Regions from separate parts of the Aurantimonas sp. A3-2-R12 genome, predicted to be linked through region 3. Evidence: predicted binding sites of a transcription regulator. Region 3 holds the regulator's gene; each other region holds the start of a gene.

The links. Region 3 encodes LexA, which represses DNA repair genes until DNA is damaged. Its sites were predicted from a motif close to TGTTCNNNNTGTGTTCNG; they were not measured.
Region 1: a site for LexA is predicted at 3,962-3,979, ahead of dnaE (DNA polymerase III subunit alpha). Genes of this name have one in related genera too.
Region 2: a site for LexA is predicted at 2,123-2,140, ahead of VSX60_RS01780 (putative DNA modification/repair radical SAM protein). Genes of this name have one in related genera too.

The regions. Positions count from the first base shown of each region.
Region 1 covers NZ_JAYXIH010000001.1:227,221-234,372, reverse strand. Annotated here, with positions in the region: gene VSX60_RS01080 (hypothetical protein) at 1-609, opposite strand, end outside; gene VSX60_RS01075 (Hpt domain-containing protein) at 842-1,426, shown strand; gene VSX60_RS01070 (2Fe-2S iron-sulfur cluster-binding protein) at 1,644-1,964, shown strand; gene VSX60_RS01065 (NAD(P)/FAD-dependent oxidoreductase) at 2,019-3,050, shown strand; gene VSX60_RS01060 (DUF922 domain-containing Zn-dependent protease) at 3,159-3,767, opposite strand; gene dnaE (DNA polymerase III subunit alpha) at 4,249-7,152, shown strand, end outside.
Region 2 covers NZ_JAYXIH010000002.1:130,619-137,770, reverse strand. Annotated here, with positions in the region: gene VSX60_RS01790 (xanthine dehydrogenase family protein molybdopterin-binding subunit) at 1-1,025, shown strand, start outside; gene VSX60_RS01785 (FAD binding domain-containing protein) at 1,171-1,980, shown strand; gene VSX60_RS01780 (putative DNA modification/repair radical SAM protein) at 2,154-3,398, shown strand; gene VSX60_RS01775 (UdgX family uracil-DNA binding protein) at 3,427-4,902, shown strand; gene VSX60_RS01770 (DUF2474 family protein) at 4,903-5,040, opposite strand; gene cydB (cytochrome d ubiquinol oxidase subunit II) at 5,037-6,035, opposite strand; gene VSX60_RS01760 (cytochrome ubiquinol oxidase subunit I) at 6,046-7,152, opposite strand, start outside.
Region 3 covers NZ_JAYXIH010000001.1:6,784-13,935, forward strand. Annotated here, with positions in the region: partial or broken gene VSX60_RS00045 (L-serine ammonia-lyase) at 1-284, shown strand, start outside; partial or broken gene VSX60_RS22515 (transposase family protein) at 421-681, shown strand; tRNA gene VSX60_RS00050 (tRNA-Ser) at 737-826, opposite strand; gene VSX60_RS00055 (hypothetical protein) at 1,705-3,222, shown strand; gene lexA (transcriptional repressor LexA) at 3,820-4,551, opposite strand; gene VSX60_RS00065 (molybdopterin molybdotransferase MoeA) at 4,595-5,833, opposite strand; gene moaC (cyclic pyranopterin monophosphate synthase MoaC) at 5,830-6,327, opposite strand; gene trpC (indole-3-glycerol phosphate synthase TrpC) at 6,324-7,139, opposite strand; gene trpD (anthranilate phosphoribosyltransferase) at 7,136-7,152, opposite strand, start outside.

The DNA of each region.
Region 1 (7,152 bases), 220 kb from region 3:
TGCCATGAAGCCGACAAAGCCGATCCAGGCGATCGATACGGCAAGTGCGATCCATATCGGAGCGCTGGAGGCCCGCCGGTCGAGCAGCGCTTGCGCCATGACGGTCGTGCGTCTTTGCTCGTCGTTGGCGGCGGACTGGGCGTAGGCGCGCGGCGGTTCCGCGCTCCGAGGCGCCGACGGTCCCACCGTCGCGGGCTCACTAGCCTGTTGAGGACGCGTGGAAGTGCCGCTATCGCGGGACGGTCTCGCAGTCGAATCCGGCGCGATATTTGACGGCCGAGCTGCTTTCTCGCTGGGAGCCGCACTTATCGGAGCTTTCGCACGGCCACCGCCGACCAGGTCGGAAACCGAAGCGCGTCTTGCTCCGCCAGAGGGGGCGGCGTTTTCTTCCGTACGCAGGCGGCCTGCCGTTTCATTGATCTGCCGCTCGAAATCGTCGAGCGAAAATTCGACCTTCGTCGCATCGGCGGATGCGCTTTCCTCGAGATGACCTGACGCCTCCTTCAGATCGTCCGTATTGCCCGGTTCCTCGAAATCGACCCGAAGCGCCTCTTCGATTTCGTTGACCGCGTCGTCGGTGAGCTGGTCGAAGGATTTGGTCTTGGACATCGCTGTCGCGCCTCAATACTCGTTACTATGAACCCGTCACGCCGACGGTCGCCGCGGCGGAGCAAGAGAGTAGCGCCCCCAACCGATGCGGCATGCGCAGATGCCTGGTCGACCGGAGGCGGCTGACAGGCAGTTTCGCATGCTTCATGCTAGTTAGCGACGTCGTTGAAAGAAACCGTAAAACGGGCCGATAGGTACAAGTTTAAACATAAGGTTAACGATCTGGCGAGAAATGCACAGAATTTTCGATCATGGCCATGGGAGCAAGGGTTGCGCCGCAGCCGCACTGCACCATCAGGCCGCCGCACACCCTTATTCTTCCAAAAAATTTAAGCTTATCTCCACCCTGATTGCTGATGGTGGAGGCTGCGATGCAACTGGGATTGAACAGGATAGCCGGTCGAATCGCGGATGTCAGGTTCGGAGAATGAGTATGGCAGCGGCAACACGGCAGATGGAAGAGGCTTCTACCATCGAATTGGCGGACGGTGCGGTCCGATGTCCGTCGGGGCGGCGGCCGATCGATCTGGTGCACCTCGCCCGTCAGACCTCGGGCGATCGGGGGCTTGAGACCGAAGTGCTCGGGCTCTTGCTGCGGCATCTCGAATTGTTCGAAGGCCGCCTTGAAATTGCTAGCGAAGACGAATGTCGATTTATCGCTCACGCGCTGAAAGGGACGGCCCGTAATATCGGCGCATTTCCGCTTGCCGACGCGGCCCAGCGCTTCGAGGACTCGGTTCTCGACGACGAGGCTGTCGCAGCCTTGCGTTCTGAACTCGATCAGACCGCTCGGTTTGTCCGCGCGCTACTCGGCTAATGCGGCCGCCCTCGCGTCATCGTCGCTTTCATCGTGTTCCTGTTGACTTTCGTCGGCGCCAAACTCTAACGAAGCAAATGAGCGAGCCTTAGCCCGTTCGGTCCGGGCAAGGCGCGCGCGATGGCCAGGACATCATTGGTCCTTGGTCAGGCGTTTCATGGCCCCGTCTGTTGGGCGTCGATCCTGTCCCCGAAACCGAGAGCAGAGCGTTGCAGGCATGACAAAGATCACCTTCCTGGCCCCGGACGGAACCCGTTACGACGTCAATGCGCCGAACGGCTCGACGGCAATGGAGAACGCGATCAAGAACGATGTCCCCGGGATCGAAGCGGAATGCGGCGGCGCCTGCGCATGTGCGACCTGCCACGTCTATGTCGACGACGCCTGGACACAAAAGACTGGCGAGCCCGAGGCGATGGAAGAGGACATGCTCGACTTCGCTTACGATGTGCGTCCGAACTCGCGGCTGTCCTGCCAGATCAAGATCCGCGACGAACTGGACGGCCTCGTTTTGACCGTGCCGGAACGCCAGGCCTGAAAGGCGCGCCGCGTCCCCTTTCGCGGGGAAAAAGCCCAACGGAGACTTGTTTCGATGCAGCGCGTGAAGACCGATGTGGTGATCGTCGGGGCCGGCCCGGTCGGGCTGTTCGCCGTATTCGAGCTCGGACTCTACGATCTCAAATGCCATTTAATCGACATTCTAGACCGACCCGGCGGTCAATGTGCCGAGCTCTATCCCGAAAAGCCGATCTACGACATTCCCGCATGGCCGGTGATTTCGGGCCACGACCTCACCGAGAAACTGCTGCAGCAGATCGAGCCGTTTCACCCGACCTTCCACTTCAACCGCATGGTGACCAGTCTGGAGCGGCTCGAGGGGGGCAGTTACCTGGTGACGACCGACGAAGGCGAGGAATTCGAGTGCAAGGTCGTCGTCATCGCGGCCGGGGGCGGCTCATTTCAGCCCAAGCGGCCGCCGGTGCCGGGCATCGAGGTCTATGAAGGCACCAGCGTCTTCTACTCGGTGCGCCGCATGGACGAGTTCCGTGGCCGTGACGTCCTCATTGTCGGTGGCGGCGACTCCGCGCTGGATTGGACGCTGAACCTGCAGCCGATCGTGAAAAGCCTAACCCTCGTCCACCGACGCGACCAGTTCCGCGCGGCGCCGGACAGCGTCGCCAAAATGATGGCTTTGCGCGAAGCGGGTAAGGTCACATTCCAGATGGGGCAGGTGACGAGTATCGTCGGCCGCGACGGCGTCATGCAAGGCGCCATCGTCAAAGGCCCCGACGGCGACGTCGAGGTGACCGCCGACCGCATACTGCCGTTCTTCGGTCTGACGATGAAGCTGGGACCAGTCGCCAACTGGGGGCTGAACCTTCACGAAAATCTCATTCCCGTCGATACCGCCAGATTCGAGACGTCCGAGCCGGGCATTTTCGCCATCGGCGACATCAACTGGTATGAGGGCAAGTTGAAGCTGATCCTCTCCGGCTTTCACGAGGCGGCGTTGATGACGCAGGCGGCCAAACGCATCGTTCACCCCGACGACCGGGTGGTGTTTCAGTACACGACGTCTTCGACCAATTTGCAGAAGAAGCTGGGGGTCGGCGGAGCCAGATAGGCAAGGAGCGGTTCTCCCACCGACTCCAGGCGACGCCGGCGCTCACGAACCATCGCCCGTGGGCGGCTTTGCGCCCTTGGTCACAGAGGTGCCGCCGCTTTTTAGATCCTACCCGCCGGCTTCGCCCCACAGATTACGATTAAGGGCGCGCCGGAGCCGGAAATTGACTTCACGACCTTCGATTGTGTCGAATTCGATCTGCGCCTGCTCGTGGCCGGCAAGATAGCGCTGCGTGACCGTGTTCACATGCATTTCCATGTCGGCGCAGGTTCGCTCAGTTCGCAGGTTCCTGACCGCCATCTCCATCCGCTTCAGCCACGTCTTGGCAATGGTCGCGTGCTGGTTCTCATGCCGTTTGATGTCTGCTTCGAGCGTCCGCCAGACCAGCACCGTGCGCGCGGAAACACGCTTGGGTGGCGTCCATTTCGGCAGGGTGATGTGCAGTGTGAGCCCCAGATCCGCGCGGTCAACCGCACAACCTTTGGCAACCTTCTTGTAGGTCACCTTGCCGTCGAATTTCACCTCGGTCGCACCGGGGTGGCGCAGGCCGGTCTCGGCGACATAGGGACCCTGTCGGTTGAGGTCCTCGTCGAGTTCGGCAAGTGTCGAGCCGCGAACGGCGAAATAGCTGGTTTCCTGATCGACCGATCCGGCATGGGCGACGCCCGCCCATAGCCAGGCAAGACCCACCACGATCGACCCCATCCCCGCGCGCATTGCACAGATTCCTTGCGACAAGAAGTTCGTAAGGGACACGCTACCCGATCGCGCACGCAACACAAGCGCCGCCCATCGGCCGTCATAAAACACATGACCGTGGAACGCCGGTGCTAACGGCCGGCTCCTTGTACGACCGGCCCGTCCGACATCCGCCTTGACAACGCCTCAGTAAATGGAACATAAAGCGAACATTGAACAAAAGGGGAACTCACTATGCTCACCTTCGCCAAGGACTTGCTGTCTCTCGCCGCTGTGTCGGGTTTCGTCCTCAGCCTGAGTCTTCTGATCCACGCGGTTTAATGCAACGTTTTCTGGGGATCGGACGGTTCGGGTCTTACCCCGTCGAATGGCGTGGGTTACCTCTTGGGCGATGCGCGTAGGGCTTTGCTCTGACGCGCGGTTTGCGAGGAAACGGGACGGGTCCTCCAATCGGTATCGTGCCGCGGTGCCGGAGCCAGTAAAGACGGGGTGATCGGCCATGACGGAACCGGTGGAATGCGATCCGAAATTCATTCACCTTCGGGTCCATAGCGCGTTTTCGCTGCTGGAAGGCGCGTTGCGGCTGGACCAGATCATCCAGTTCGCCAAGACGGACGGATTGCCGGCGATCGGGATCAGTGACACGAACAACCTGTTCGGCGCACTGGAGTTTTCCGAAAAGGCCGCGAAGGCCGGCATACAGCCGATTATCGGATGTCAGCTCGACGTCGACTTTGGCGATACCGAGTCTGAGGAGCGCGGCGGCCGCAAGGACCGGAATTTGGCGTCGATCGCGCCGCTGGTGTTGATCGCCGCGAGCGAGGTGGGGTTCGCCAATCTCGTCGAAATCGTTTCGCTAGCCTATCTCGGACATCCGGATAACCCCAAACCGCACGTCTTGTTCGATTGGGTGGCGGAGCGTGCCGAGGGGGTGATCGCCCTGACTGGCGGGCCGCTGGGGCCGATCGGCGCGGCACTTGCCGCCGACCGGGAGGCGATCGCCCGGACCCGGTTGGAGCGTCTGGCGGCGATCTTCGGCGACCGGCTTTATGTCGAACTGCAGCGCCAGGAAGGGCGGAGCCGCAAGGTGGAGGCCGGAACGGTTCGGCTAGCCTATGAGTTCGCGCTTCCCCTCGTGGCGACCAACGAGCCGTTCTTTTTTGGCCGAGACGATTTCGAGGCCCATGACGCGCTGATGGCGGTGGCGAGCAACCGGCTGGTCAGTCACGAGGATCGGCGTCGGCTTTCGCGGGACCACAGCCTCAAATCGCAGGGCGAAATGGCGGTGCTGTTCGCCGATTTGCCGGAAGCCCTTCACAATACGGTCGAGATCGCCCGGCGTTGTTCCTACCGGCCAACGACGCGGGCGCCGATCTTGCCACGTTTCGCCGGCGCCGACGCCGACCCGGTCGAGGCGGAGGGCGCGGAAACCGCCGAACTTCGCCGGCAGGCCGTCGAAGGCTTGGAGAAGCGGCTCGCGGCGCACGGCCTGGCCCCCGGCGAGACCGAGGCGAGCTACCGCGAGCGCCTGGATTTCGAGCTGTCGATCATCGAGCGTATGAAGTTCCCAGGCTACTTCCTGATCGTTTCGGACTTCATCAAGTGGGCCAAGGGGCAGGGGATTCCGGTCGGACCCGGCCGTGGTTCGGGCGCCGGTTCGCTGGTCGCCTATTCCCTGACGATCACAGATCTCGACCCGCTGCGCTTTTCGCTGCTCTTCGAGCGCTTCCTCAACCCCGAACGCGTCTCGATGCCGGACTTCGATATCGATTTCTGCCAGGAGCGGCGCGAGGAGGTGATCCGCTACGTCCAGGAGAAATACGGGCGCGAGCAGGTCGGCCAGATCATTACCTTCGGAACGCTCCAGGCGCGTGCAGTGCTACGCGACGTCGGCCGTGTGCTGGAGATGTCGTACGGCCAGGTGGACAAGCTCTGCAAGCTGGTGCCGCAGAACCCCGCCAACCCGGTGACACTCGCCCAGGCGCTGGTTGAGGAGCCGCGGCTGCAGGAAGCGCGCGAGAGGGAGGAGATCGTCGACCGGCTGATCTCGATCGCGCTGAAGCTCGAGGGTCTCTACCGGCACGCTTCGACCCATGCGGCGGGGATCGTCATCGGCGATCGGCCGCTATCGCAGCTCGTGCCGATGTACCGCGATCCGCGCTCCGACATGCCGGTCACCCAATACAATATGAAATGGGTCGAGCCGGCGGGCCTGGTCAAATTCGACTTTCTGGGGTTGAAGACCCTGACGGTGCTACAGACGGCGGTGGAACTCATTGCCCGAAAAGGCATCGAGATCGATCTCACGGCTATCCCGCTCGATGATGCCAAGAGCTACGAGATGATGACCCGCGGCGAGACCGTGGGCGTGTTCCAGGTTGAATCGGTCGGTATGCGCAAGGCGCTGATCGGTATGCGCCCGGACCGGTTCGAGGACATCATCGCCCTGGTCGCGCTCTATCGGCCGGGTCCGATGGAGAACATCCCGACCTATAACGCCCGCAAGCACGGGGAGGAGGAGCCGGACTTCATTCACCCGATGATCGCGCCGATTCTGAAGGAGACGCAGGGCGTCATCATCTATCAGGAACAGGTGATGCAGATCGCGCAGGTGCTTGCGGGATACTCGCTTGGCGAAGCCGACCTCTTGCGCCGCGCGATGGGCAAGAAAATTCGCGCGGAGATGGACAAGCAGCGGGTCCGTTTCGTCGAGGGCGCGGTCAAGAACGGTCTGCAAAAGGCCCAGGCGAACATGATCTTCGACCTGCTGGCCAAGTTTGCCGATTACGGCTTCAACAAGAGCCATGCGGCAGCTTACGCCCTGGTAGCGTATCAGACGGCCTATCTGAAGGCGAACCATCCGGTCGAGTTCCTGGCCGCCTCGATGACCCTCGACGCGGGCAACACCGAAAAGCTCAATGATTTCCGCATGGATGCGATGCGGCTCGGAATTGCGGTCGTGCCGCCATGCGTCCGGACATCCTACAAATCCTTCGAGGTGGGTGAAAACCGAATCTTCTATGCCCTCGCCGCGATCAAGGGCGTCGGGGAACATGCGGTCGAGCACATCGTGGAGCGACGCGGCGACGTGGGTTTCGCCTCGCTGGAGGATTTCTGCGCCCGGATCGACCCGAAGATCGTCAACAAGCGCACGCTCGAATTCCTGATCGCGGCGGGCGCGCTCGACTGTTTCGGCCACGATCGGTCGCTGTTGAGCGGCAATATCGAACTGATGTCCTCTTATGCGCTGCGGGTCCATGAGGGGCGGACGTCGGGGCAGCACGACATGTTCGGCTCGGCCGGCGATGCGCCTGAGCCGCTGCGGCTCAACCCGGCGCCGTTGTGGATCGCGTCGGAGAAGTTGTTGCGGGAATTCCAGGCAATCGGCTTCTACCTCTCGGCC
Region 2 (7,152 bases), on a different contig from region 3:
AGAAACGGCGGGCGGAGGCCAAGCAGCGCGGCAAGCTGCGCGGCCTCGGCATGAGCTGCTACATCGAAGCCTGCGGCATCGCGCCATCGAAGGCGGTCGGCTCGCTCGGTGCCGGCGTCGGCCTTTGGGAATCGGCCGAGGTTCGGGTCAATCCGGTCGGCACGGTCGAAATCCTCACTGGCTCGCATAGTCACGGCCAGGGCCATGAGACGACCTTCGCCCAGTTGGTGGCCGAACGCTTCGGCCTGCCGGTCGACAACGTCCAGGTCATTCATGGCGACACCGACAAGGTGCAGTTCGGCATGGGCACCTACGGCTCGCGCTCCGGCGCGGTCGGCATGTCGGCGATCCACAAGGCGCTCGACAAGGTCGAGGCCAAGGCCAAGAAGATCGCAGCGCACGTTCTGGAGGCCGACGAGGGCGACATCGTCATCGAGAATGGCGAGGTGAAGGTCGCAGGCACCGACAAGAAGCTGGCCTGGCACGAGGTCTGTCTCGGCGCCTATACCGGCCACAATCTCCCCGAAGGAATGGAGCCCGGCCTGAAGGAAGGGGCGTTCTACGATCCGACCAACTTCACCTTCCCGGCCGGCTGCTACATCTGCGAGGTCGAGGTCGACCCTGATACCGGAACGACCGAGATCATCCAGTTCGTCGCCGCCGACGATTTCGGTCGGGTGATCAACCCGATGATCGTCGAGGGTCAGGTCCATGGCGGTCTCGCCCAGGGCATCGGCCAGGCGCTTCTGGAAGGCGCCCATTATGACGACACCGGCCAGCTGCTGACGGCGTCCTACATGGACTACGCCATGCCGCGGGCGTGGGACCTTCCGATGTTCCAGGTTTCTACCAACGAGACCCTGTGTCCCGGCAACCCGCTCGGCATGAAGGGCTGCGGCGAGGCCGGCGCGATCGGCTCGCCGCCGGCGGTGATCAACGCCATTACCGACGCGATCGGCAACAACGATCTGAGCATGCCGGCGACGCCGCAAAAGGTCTGGAAGGCGCTCAACGCGGTCGCCTGACCGAGCAGACGAACTTTGCCCGGTGGCCGCGAAAAAGGGCCGCCGGGAGAATTTTAGGGGCTGCCTGGCCCCGTTTCTATCCGAACCATCGCGCCGCGCGGTCCTTCCGCGATTTCCGGACCCGGCGCCAGAGGGAGCAGAACCGATGTACGAGACCACTTATCACCGCCCCACGTCGATCGACGAGGCCGTCAAGCTGGTCGGTGAATCCGGCGGCGAGGGAAAATTCCTCTCTGGCGGCATGACGCTGATCGCGACCATGAAGCAGCGGCTCGCCGCGCCGAGCGACCTTGTCGATCTGCGCCATATCGCCGAACTCAAGGGCATTACGGTCAACGGCAAGTCGATCAAGATCGGCGGCGGCATGACCCATGGCGAGATCGCCGCCCATGACGGGCTGAAAGCCGCCTGCCATGGCTTCGCCGATCTCGCCGGCCTGATCGGCGATATCGCGGTGCGCCACATGGGCACGATCGGCGGCTCGGTGGCGAATAACGATCCGGCGGCGGATTATCCCGCCGCCCTGAAGGCGCTGGGTGGGACGATCCACACCAACAAGCGCGAGATCGCGGCCGACGACTTCTTCCTCGGCCTGTTCGAGACAGCGCTGGAGGAGAACGAGATCGTGACGGCGGTGTCCTTCGAGGCGCCGGATCAATGCGCCTACGAGAAGTTCCGCAACCCGGCCTCGCGCTATGCCATGTGCGGCGTCTTCGTCGCCAAGCGCGGCGGCGAGGTGAAGGTCGGCATCACCGGCGCCAGCATGGGCGGCGCCTTCCGCTGGGAAGCCGCTGAACAGGCGCTGTCATCGAATTTCGACGGCTCGGCCGTGGACGGGCTGTCGGTCGACGAGGGCGACATGGTGTCGGACCTGCACGGCACGTCGGCCTATCGCGCCAACCTCGTCAAGGTCGTCACCAAACGGGCGGTGAACAAGGCCAAATCCGCGGGCTGACAGACGCAGGACGTCAGACTGAAGGTCGGCCGGCTGGACAAGAACGTCTGGCTGGCCTTTTCGTCTCATCGACGCGGCGGGGCAGCCGCGTAAGCAAACCTGCGACATTGGGCCTCGCCGAGAAATCCGGAAATTTGCTGGCGAGAACATTCCATGAACGCTATATCCGCGTCATGGCCAAGACGACCCTCATCGACAAGCTCGCGATCCTCTCCGACGCTGCCAAATACGACGCGTCCTGCGCGTCCAGCGGCTCGACCCGGCGCGATTCCGCCAAGAGCAAAGGCATCGGCTCGACCGAGGGGTCGGGCATCTGCCACGCCTATGCGCCCGACGGGCGGTGCATCTCGCTGCTGAAAATCCTGATGACCAATTTTTGCGTCTATGACTGCGTCTATTGCGTCAACCGCTCGTCCTCCAACGTGGCCCGTGCCCGTTTCACGGTCGAGGAAGTCGTCACGCTGACGATGGAGTTCTACAAGCGCAATTACATCGAGGGCCTGTTCCTGTCCTCCGGCATCATCCGCAACTCCGACTATACGATGGAGGAGATGGTGCGGATCGCCAGAAAGCTGCGGCTGGAGGAAAATTTCGCCGGCTACATCCATCTGAAGACGATCCCCGACGCGTCGCCCGCCCTGATCGAGGAGGCGGGGCTCTTCGCCGACCGCCTGTCGATCAATATCGAGCTGCCGACCGATGTGACGCTAGAGGCACTCGCACCGGAAAAGAAGCCGCGCGACATCCGCCGTTCGATGGGCCATCTGCGGGCCAAGATCGAGGAACACAAGGGTGAGAAAAAGGACCGAACGAAGCCGCAACGCTTCGCGCCCGGCGGCCAGTCAACCCAGATGATCATCGGCGCCGACAACTCCGATGACGATGCCATCCTCGGCCGGTCGGAGAATCTCTACGGCAATTACCGCCTCAAACGGGTCTACTACTCCGCCTTCTCACCGATCCCCGACGCCTCCAGTCGGCTGCCGCTCTCCCCGCCGCCGCTGATGCGCGAACACCGCCTGTATCAGGCCGACTGGCTGATGCGCTTTTACGGCTTCGACCGGGGCGAGATCGTTTCCGGCGGCGAAGGCGGGATGCTGGATCTCGCCGTCGATCCAAAGCTCGCCTGGGCGTTGAAGCACCGCGATCGGTTCCCGGTCGACGTCAATTGCGCCGACCGGGAAATGCTGTTGCGCGTCCCGGGTTTTGGAACTCGCGCGGTCAACCGCATCCTGTCGACCCGCCGCCATCGCACACTCAGGCTCGACGATGTTGCCCGGCTCTGCCAGTCGATCGCCAAGGTCCGGCCCTTCGTTACCGCCCTCGACTGGTCGCCGGGCGCGGCGACGGACAGCGAAGGCCTGCGCGCTGCGTTCCTGCCGAGGCAAAAATCAGCGGCGCAACTGTCGTTGTTCTGACCTGAAAACGGACGAGAGGCCGCCTTCGATGTTCGTCGCTCGCCTTGCCTTTGCTGCGGATTTCGACGGCTGGCGCCCGGCCGCCCGCACGGCGCTGGCGCTCAGCATTCCGCCCGAGGCGTTGAGCTTCGTCGTCGGGGATGAAGCACCCGGCCTGTTTGCCGAGCCCTTGCCCGAAGCGCCACAAGACGCGCCGCAACCGACCGTTCCCAAGGCCTTTCCTGAGCTGGCGCGCAAGCTGCTCTGCCACGCCGATTCCGATCGGTTCGTCTTCGCCTATCGCCTGCTGTGGCGGCTGCAGACGGAAAGGAAGCTGCTCGAAATCGCGTCGGACCCGGATGTCCTGCGCGCCACCGCCATGGAGAAGGCGGTGCGGCGCGACAGCCACAAGATGAAGGCCTTCGTCCGCTTTCGCGAAGTCGAGGACGGCGAGGGCGGCAAGCACTATGTCGCCTGGTTCGAGCCGTTCCGCCACGTGGTCGAACTGACTGCGCCGTTCTTCGCCCGGCGTTTCGCCGGCATGGTCTGGACGATCATGACTCCCGAGCGCTCAGTCCACTGGGATGGCGCGGAATTGGTATTTCTGCCGGGGGCGACCAAGGACATGCGTCCCAAGGACGACGACATGGAAGCGCTGTGGCTGACCTATTACGCCTCGACCTTTAATCCCGCGCGGCTGAAGGTGAAGGCGATGCAGGCGGAAATGCCCAAGAAATATTGGGCCAACATGCCGGAGACGGCGTTGATCAAGCCGCTTGTCGCGGGCGCCGAGGCGGCGGCGCGTCGGATGATCGCAACCGCGCCGACCCTGCCGAGTTTCTCCCATGAGCGACGGATGGAGCGCGAGCAGATGGCGAAGACGAGCACAGCGCTCGATCACGCAGCGGGCGACGCGCGACCCGACAGCATCCGCGCGGCGCGCGCGGTGGCAAGGTCCTGCAAGGCTTGCCCGCTCTGGGAGCCGGCGACCCAGACGGTATTCGGCCAGGGACCGGACAATGCGCCGGTGATCTTCGTCGGCGAGCAGCCGGGCGATCAGGAGGACATCGCCGACGAGCCCTTCGTCGGCCCGGCCGGAAAGGTGTTCGATCAGGCGCTCGCTGCAGCCGGCATCGACCGGCGGCAGGCCTATGTCACCAATGCGGTGAAGCACTTCAAATTCGTGCCGCGCGGCAAGCGTCGCATCCATGCCAAGCCCGATGCCGGCGAGGTGAAAGCCTGCCGCTGGTGGCTGGATCTGGAACGCGAGTTGATCAAGCCGAAGCTGATCGTTGCCCTTGGCGCGACGGCGGCGCAGGCGGTGCTTGGAAGATCAGTGACCATTCGCGACACGCGCTCGCGATTGATCGACCTCGACGAGGCGACCAAACTGCTGGTCACAATCCACCCGTCCTATATCCTGCGGCTTCCCGACGAGGCAGTGCGGGCGCGCGAGAGCAAAGCGTTCGACGCCGACATGGCGATGGTGCTGGACTTCCTGCCGGAACTGAAGCTGGCGGCCTGATCAGCCGATCAGCACGCTGCGGATCACCAAGCCCACGAGGCCCACCGCCGCGACGCCGCCGAGCCACAAGAGGACGAACCAGCCGATCCGCTTCCACAGCGGTCCGTCATCGCCGGCCCCCAGTCGGGCGCGGCTCAATGGTAGCCCTCGCCGGGGCGGACCTTGCCGCGGAACACCCAATAGGCATAGCCGGTATAGATCAGGATCATCGGGATCAGCACCGATGCGCCGACCAGCAGGAATTCCATCGACGCGTCCGGCGCGGCGGCCTCCCAAATGGTGACGTCCGGGGGGATAATGTTCGGGTAGAAGCTGATGCCGAGCCCCACGAAGGCGAGCAGGAAGAGGGCTAGCGCAGACAGGAAAGGCCGCACATCCTTGCCGGCGGCCAGCGACTGCAACAGGCTGAAGGCGGCGAGAGCGGTGAGGATCGGCACCGGCGCCACATAGAGGATCTGCGGGAAAGCGAACCAGCGCAGGTAGAACTCCTCCTTCAGAAATGGCATCCACAGGCTGACCGCGCCCATCAGCAACAGCGTGCCGACCCCAGCGAAAAAGGCATAGCGTCGCGCGATGTCGCGCAATTCCCCGTCGGTCTTCATCACCAGCCAGGTTGCGCCGAGCAGCGTGTAGCCGATGACGACGGCGCCACCGGTCATCAGCGAAAATGGCGTCAGCCAGTCAAACCAGCCGCCGGCATAGGCGCGGCCCGAAACCTCGATCCCCTGCACCAGGGTGCCGAGGGCGATACCCTGGCTGAGCGCCGCGACGAACGAGCCGAGAAAGAACGAGACGTCCCAGAGCCAGCGGCCGCGCACGGTCTTGAACCGGTATTCGAAGGCGACGCCCCGGAAGATCAGTGCCAGCAGCATGGCGATGATCGGCGCATAGATCGCCGGCATGATGATCGCGTAGGCCAGCGGAAACACCGCGAACAGGCCGCCGCCGCCCAGAATCAGCCAGGTCTCGTTGCCGTCCCAGATCGGCGCGACGGTGTTCATCGCCGTGTCCCGGTTCTCGGTCCGGCCGAGGAGGGGAAACAGAATGCCGGTACCGAGGTCGAAGCCGTCGAGAATGACATAGGCGATCACGGCGAAGGCGATGAGAAATGCCCAGAGAATCGCAAGGTCCATCGTCGTCTCCCTATTCGGCCGGATCTGCGGCGACTTCGCCTTCCAGACGCCCGGAGGACGCCAGCCCGGCGGTCCGGGTCGGGTGATCCAGCGTCTCTTCCTCGAAGGGTGTCGGGGGCTTCGACATCAGCCGCAGGATGTAGAAGGTGCCTGCGCCGAACAGCAGGAAATAGACGATGATGAAGGCGACGAGTGAGGTCCCGACCGCCTCCGCCGCGATCGGGGAGACGCTCTCGGACGTTCGCAGAAGACCGTAGACGGTGAAGGGTTGGCGACCGACCTCCGTGGTGATCCAACCGGCGATGACGGCGACGAAGCCCATCGGCCCCATGGCGATCATCGCTCGCTGCAGCCAGGGACTTTCGTAGATCGAGCCGAAAGCCCGGCGAAACAGCGACCACAGCCCGATACCGAGCATGGCGAAGCCGATGCCGACCATGGTCCGGAACGACCAGAATACGACGGTTGAATCTGGCCAATCCTCGCGCGGGAAGGCGTCGAGCCCCTTCACCGTGCCATCGAGCGACCGGGTGAGGATGAGCGAACCGAGATAGGGGATATCGACGGCATATTTTGTCCTCCCTTCCTCCATGTCAGGGATGCCGAACAGGGTCAGCGGCATCGGCCCGTCGACATTGGTCTCGAAATGCCCCTCCATGGCAGCGACCTTGGCCGGCTGATGCTCCAGCGTGTTGAGGCCGTGCTCGTCGCCGGCGATGATCTGAAGTGGGGCGACGACTGTTGCCATCCACAGCGCCATCGAGAACATCAGCCGAGCGCTGGCGTTATAACGACTACGCAGGAGGTGGAATGCCCCGACCGCGCCGACGACGAAAGCGGTCGTCAGATACGCGGCCAGCACCATGTGGACGAGGCGGTAGGGGAAGGAAGGATTGAAGACGATCGCCCACCAGTCCTCCGGCACGAACTGGCCGACGGCATTGATCCCGTAGCCGGTCGGCGTGTGCATCCAGGAATTGACCGACAGGATCCAGAAGGCCGAAAACACCGTGCCGAGTGCGACGACGAACGTGGCGGCGAAATGCAATCTTGCGCCGACCCGCTTCTGGCCGAACAGCATGATGCCGAGGAAGCCGGCCTCCAGGAAAAACGCCGA
Region 3 (7,152 bases):
CCAACGAGCAGATTGAAAATGCCGCGGAGATCGCGCTCGAGCACCATCTCGGGATGACCTGTGATCCGGTTCGGGGACTGGTGCAGGTTCCCTGTATCGAGCGCAACGGCCTCGGCGCGATCAAGGCGGTCTCGGCGGCGTCACTCGCACTGCGCGGCGATGGCAAACACTTCATGCCCCTCGACAATTGCATCGCGACGATGCGGCAGACCGGGATCGACATGAGCGAAAAGTACAAGGAGACGTCGCTTGGAGGACTCGCTGTAAACCTGCCGGAATGCTGAGGTGGCTAAAGGGAGGGTCTTTTTACGCTAAAGGCCAGAAGCGTGGGCCAGACCCGGGGCAATCGCTTGAAGGGAGGCGATTCCGGCACGGAGATTACCGTGATTCATAGGAGACCTCGAATCGGTGAGGTTTCCCATGTCCGGCCAGTCGCTTTTGGATCAGTTCTCGGCTCTCGAGGACTCGCGTCAGACGTGGACGGCGATCCATCCCTTGCCGAGACCGTGTTGATCGTGCTTTGCGGCACGATGGATGGCGAGAGCGGAGGACTGCGTCGAGATTGAGGAATGGGCCGGCCAGAAGCTGGATTTCCTCAGGCGCTTTCTGCCTTTCGCGTGGGGCGTGCCCTCGCACGACACGCTCAACCACGTCATGAACGCCTTGTCGGCAATGCTTTTTCGCAGGACCCGACGGGGTGTGCCCATCCGCTGCTAGAAAATCAATGACTTAGGCGTGGCGGAGAGGAAGGGATTCGAACCCTCGATACGGTCTCCCGTATACTCCCTTAGCAGGGGAGCGCCTTCGACCACTCGGCCACCTCTCCGAGGACGGGAAATGCCTGTTTTCATAGGGTTAGTCAACCCGTCAAGTGACACGGGATGACGGCTCGAAACGGGAACAAACACGGTTTGACGAGCCGATACAGCAAAAAATCTGCAAAACCGTCTAGTCCCGGAACGGGTGCCTGTTCTATAATCGTTCCATGCGCATCCCCCTTTACAGGTCCACCGAGGCGACAGTCATTGATGATGCCGATTGGGATTTAGTTTCGGGCATCAGATGGACTCTTTTGAAGGGCCAAGGCCAGAAATACGCGACGGGCACATCCAAGGGCGAAGACGTGCTTCTCCATCGACTGATTATGACGGCGCGAGACGGTATCGAGGTCAGTCATCAGGATGGAGACGGTCTAAACAACCGTCGTTGCAATCTCCGTATAGCTACGCGATTGCAGGTTACGTGGAGCCGGCGAGTGGTTCCAGGGAAGACCGGGATCTTTGAGAAGAACGGAAAGTGGGGCGCTTCGATCCGACAAAACGGTAGGTTCATAGTCCTGGGCTCCTTTGACAGCCAGTATGAGGCTATGCAGGCAAGGGACTACTTTTCAAAACATACCCGCCAGGGGTTTGGCGGTTTGCATGGCGTTGATTTGACGGGGTTCGATCCGTTAAAATTTGCGCCGACTGCACGCCGAATCCTCGGAGATTCCTAGAAGCTTCGCTATAGCCTCCCGCTGGTGGCAAAGCCGTGGTCTGCAACTTGCTGTCCCAGGATCGGATTGACACTCTGCCCTGATCGTACATCGCAATGACCAAGGGAAACTGGACAGCGTCTCCCAGTCTGGTATCTGCATTCTCACTCATGTGGTGCGCGAAGGTGCTCGTTAACCGCGTAGTCGGCTCCAACAAGGAAGATCCTCGCGTGTTCGATATGATCCATAAAGTCCGTTCCGAGGTCCAGGAGACCCGCCAGAGATTCCGTGACGATCTTCCGATAAGCCTCAAGAGGGCGTTCTCCAGAGAACTTTCCAGTGACGAGTGGACAGCAATGTTCAAGGCGCTCGGCAAGACCGACTGGGCGGCACTGACAAACTCGATGGGTGTCCGATGTGCATTAGAGATGATCAGTAGTTCGCATAGTCTGGATGCCGAAATTAGGAGGCTAGAAGGATCCATCGCCGTTGTTGAGCCGCGACGATTCGCCAAGATGCAGGCAAAATCTCGTCAGCTGGCGCACTTTATGATGACCGGCGAACATGGGGCGCAGCTTCTGTGCAATGCCGAGGCTATCGCTCGTATGCTGGGGGAGAAAAATTTTCTACTCACCAGTCCGCCGGCACATTTGGTCAACGACATTGATCGACTGGTCACGGTCTACGCCATCGATTTACTGGATCAACGGTCACGCGTTACGATGGCCAATCTAATAGAAACTCAGAGGGATGGCGTCGAGTTCATCATCAGCTACCTTGTAGGTAATCGTATCGACGAACTGGCCAAGATCGGCACTAACCAAGTAGCCAGGCTGAACCATTACAAGGGGCATATCCCTTCTGAAGCTCTTCAGGGTGGATCGTTGACCATCGCTTCGGCAACCGAACACGCTCACCTGCTCAGCCGTGGCTACAAGAAAGTGTCGGACTATGAAGGATCCTCGGCCGATCGAATGCTTGGAAGCCGTGCTTACTATTTCGCCCCAATATCCGGATTAGCACCCTTCAGCCAGGGTGCTCTGCAGACAGTCCATCAGACAGTGTCAGGTATCGATCCCGAGACCGGTTACAGCGTGGGCGAAATCATGGGCGGACGGATCAGTGAGATGAACCAGGTCCGGTTGATCGAGCGCCAGATCGGGAGCCAACGCCAGACGAGTGAAAATCTCCGACCGATCTTCGATGATAACGGTAAGGTGACCGCCTATGAACGGACGGCGGATGTCTCCAAGCTGACCAGTCTGCATCGCAGCACGGATCTGGCGCAGATGATCGGTGTCTGGCGGTGTCGTCAGATGGAAGAGCTCCTAGCCGTGAAAGTTAATGGTGAGTTGGTCGACCGCCTATATGAAATCTGGGAGAGGGACAGAAAGCTCGGCAAACAAAACGAGTTCGTCAACATCGCTCGACTTAGAGATAAAGACAAGGATGATAGCATCCTAGTCGACGCAGCCAAGATTATCCCGCCCCAGACACGCGATTACATCAAGTGGGTGTTCGGGCGTGACGATTTTTGGGTTCGTCGAGACATGGTGCTCGACACTTTCGGCAAACGTCAAGCCTCTATTAGGGATCGATTCACCGACGCCAATTTCGAGAGTTTGGCCGTGGGTATTCTGGGAAATAAAGCGTTTCCAATACTGGTTCGCTCAGAGAAGAGCATTCAGGACCTGAGTGCCAATGTGAAGAACCCAATCAAGTGGTTATTGCGCGGACGGCGAACGTAATTTCAGTCTCGTTCCAGCCTTCGAGCAGACGGTCCGACACTGGCTAATTGGGCGATCCCTCCATGTCACCGCCTAATCAGCGCAACAGGTAGCGTCCGATTTCTCGTAGCCATAGTCAGACCAAACATACCCGTGTGCCGCTCATAACATGGGATTGCTACGCGCTAAGAACACAATGTGAACGAAGGCTGTTTTGCAAGAAATCCGCTAAATGCCTCAAACCGGCTGTGGCCATTTCGGCATAACAATTCGGATTTGCAGGTGATTTCAGGAAAACTGAGGTTCGATGTGGCGCCCTTAGCAGGGGAGCGCCTTCGACCACTCGGCCACCTCTCCGAGGACGCAGATACCTGCGCGACGGGCCCGGTGCAAGGGAGGCAAGAAGAAAACCCGGTGAACATGATCGAAAGGCACCCCGCGGCCATTCAAACCGGACACCGCGAAACCTCGCCCCGACCCGGGAACGATCCACACGCGCTTCCTTCGCGGCGCCGTCAAGGCTCTGCGCGGCGCGGCCTGGTTCGCGGCTCAAGCAGCAGCTGGCACAGGTCGAAAAGTTGGCTCCGCGGGATCGGTTGCCAACTGTCGGTCCGGCCTTCAGTATTTGCGGATGAGCCCGACCAGCCGGCCCTGAACCTTGACCCGCTCGGAGCCGAAGATCCGCGTTTCATAAGCCGGATTGGCAGCCTCCAGCGCAATCGTATTGCCGCGCCGGCGAAACCGCTTCAGCGTCGCTTCCTCCTCGTCGACCAGCGCGACAACGATCTCCCCGGGCGTCGCTGTGTCGGCGCGGCGAATCACCACCGTGTCGCCGTCGAGGATTCCGGCTTCGATCATCGAATCGCCCTTGACTTCCAGCGCATAATGCTCGCCGCCGCCAAGCATATCCGGCGGCACGGCGAGGGAATGGGTGGTGTGCTGGATCGCCGAAATGGGAACGCCCGCCGCGATCCGGCCCATGACCGGAATCGAGACTGTGGCCGGTTCAGGCGGTCTCGTCGTCGCGCGTCGGGAAATCGGCTCAGACGTCTTGCGTGCCGCGTCGCGGCTTCCTTCGATCACGCTCGGCGTAAACCCGGCGTGGCCGACGGGGGCAGGGCGGTCCTTCTGCATCGCTTCGGGCAGCTTGAGGATCTCCAGCGCTCGCGCGCGATTGGGCAGGCGCCGAATGAAGCCCCGCTCCTCAAGCGCGGTAATCAGGCGATGAATGCCGGATTTCGACCGAAGCTCCAGCGCGTCCTTCATCTCGTCGAAGGAGGGAGGCACCCCGCTATCCCTCAGCCGTTCGTGAATGAACGACAAAAGGTCGTGCTGCTTGCGTGTCAGCATCGAGGCGACTCCCTAAAACAAAACCTGAACAAACCTATCTGTTCTAGTTGTGTTCCGCAAGACCCTTCCATTCGTCGAGCACAACGTAGCGGCAAGCCTCCCCCGCGCTCGCCGGAGCCGCCGAAGACGGCCGCACGAGCAAAGCATCGGCCTGCGCGTAGGTGGACAGGAGGGAGGAATCCTGGCGGGGCAGCGGAATGACCCGGACGACGCCGTCTTCTCGAGCCTCCAGCCGTGAGCGAACGAAGTCGGTCCGCAGGCCATTTTCAGGCATCGGCGCGCCGAGCAGCCCATGCCGGTAGAGCTGGCGATCGGGAAAACCCGCCAACCGGCGCACCAATGGAATCAGGAACAACCGCGCGGCGACCATGGAGGAGGCCGGATTGCCCGGCAGACCGACGATCGTCAGATCGCCAAGCCGCCCCGCCATCAAGGGCTTGCCGGGGCGCATCGCGACCTTCCAGAAGTCGAGTCCGACGCCGCGGTTGGCGAACACCTTGCCGACCAGGTCGTGATCGCCGACCGACGCCCCGCCGATCGTGACGAAGACATCCGCCCGGTCCCGGATGGAATCGCTCAGGCGCGCGTCGATCGTGGCGACGTCGTCGCCAGCGATCCCGCAGTCGATCGCATCGCCGCCGGCGCCTACCACCATCGCCGCGACGCCGTACGGGTTGGAGGCGACCAACTGCGAGGGACCGAGCGGCTCGCCGGGCAGCACGAGTTCGTCGCCAGTTGCGAGGATGGCCACCTTCGGCCGCGCCAGCACCGTCAGCGCGGGGTAACCGCAGCTCGCCGCAAGCGCGATGGCGCCGGGCGTGAGCAGGGCGCCGCGGGTCAACAACGTCTCGCCCGCAGCGAAATCGATACCGGCTGCCCGGATGAATTGGCCGGGTTCGAGCGAAACCGTCGGGCGTACGGTGCCATCGACTACAACGCGGGCGTCTTCCTGGATCAGGATCGCATCCGCACCTTGCGGCACCGGCGCCCCGGTGAAGATTCGCGCCGCTTCACCGATTCCCACCTGGCCGTCGAAGGCGCGCCCGGCGGCGGATTCGCCGACGACCCGCAGGGTCTCGAACGGCGACTGGACGTCCACCGCCCGGACGGCGTAGCCATCCATGGCCGAGGCATCGAAGGACGGCTGGGTGCGGCGGGCCAGGACGTCCTCGGCAAGAACGCGTCCGGCCGCTTGAAGCAACGGCAGCTGCTCGGTGCGGGTGAGGGGCACCGCGCTCCCAACCAATCGTCGATAGGCTTCCTCGACGGGAAGCAGACTCATGACCCGGCCGCCGTGAAGTCGCCGGAACGGCCGCCGGATTTCGACAGCAGCCGGATGCCGGACACGCGCATCGAGCGGTCCACGGCCTTGGCCATGTCGTAGATCGTCAGACAGGCCACGGAGACCGCCGTGAGCGCCTCCATTTCGACGCCCGTCTTGCCGCTGACCTTGGCCAGCGCGGTCACGCGCAAACCGGGCAGGGTCGCATCCGGCGTTATTTCGACGCCAATCTTCTCAAGCATCAGCGGATGGCAAAGCGGAATCAGCTCGTGCGTACGCTTGGCCGCCATAATTCCGGCGATCCGCGCAATGCCGATGACGTCGCCCTTCTTGGCCTCCCCGGCGAGAATCAGCTCCAGCGTCGCCGGCTGCATGGCAACGAAACCCTCGGCCTCGGCGACCCGAACGCTGTCGGCCTTGTCGCCGACATCGACCATCGAGGCAGCGCCGGCGGCGTCGAGATGGGTGAGTCCGGATTGCTTGGTGTCGCTCATGACGAGGCCCCCGGTTGGCGGGTGGCGCCGAGCAGCACGCGCGTCGCCGCCTCCACATCAGACTGGCGCATCAGGCTTTCCCCGACGAGAACGGTGCGGATCCCCCGATCGGCGAGGCGCAGGCAGTCTGCATGGGTGAAGATGCCGCTCTCACCGACGAGAATTCGGTCCTCCGGCACCAAGGCCGCCAGCCGCTCGGCCGTGGCCAGGCTGGTCTCGAAGGTCCGCAGGTTGCGATTGTTGATCCCGATCAGCGGCGTGCGGAGCTTCAGCGCACGCTCGGCTTCGGCTTCGTCATGGATCTCGACCAGGATGTCGAGGCTGTAGTGTTCGGCAGTGGCTTCGAGATCACGCGCCAGCGTGTCGTCCACGGCGGCCATGATGATCAGGATCGCGTCCGCGCCCCAAGCGCGCGCTTCGGCCACCTGATACGGGTCGAACAGGAAATCCTTGCGCAGCGTCGGCAGCGTGGTCGCGGCGCGAGCCGCCGTCAGATAGGCGGGCGCACCCTGAAACGAGGGCGTATCGGTGAGGACGCTGAGGCATGTCGCGCCCCCGCGCTCATACGCCGCAGCGAGAGCAGGCGGATCGAAATCCTCGCGGATCACGCCCTTCGAGGGACTGGCCTTCTTCACTTCCGCGATGAGTGCTAGCCGACCCTCGGCGTGCCGAGCCCGGATCGCCGCCGCAAATCCTCTCGGCGCATCCGAGGGATCGATCGTGGCTTCGAGATCGGCGAGCGGCATGCGCTGTTTGGCAGCGGCGATCTCGTCGCGCTTGTAGGCTTCGATTCGCTCAAGGATGTCACTCATGCGGACGCCTCGC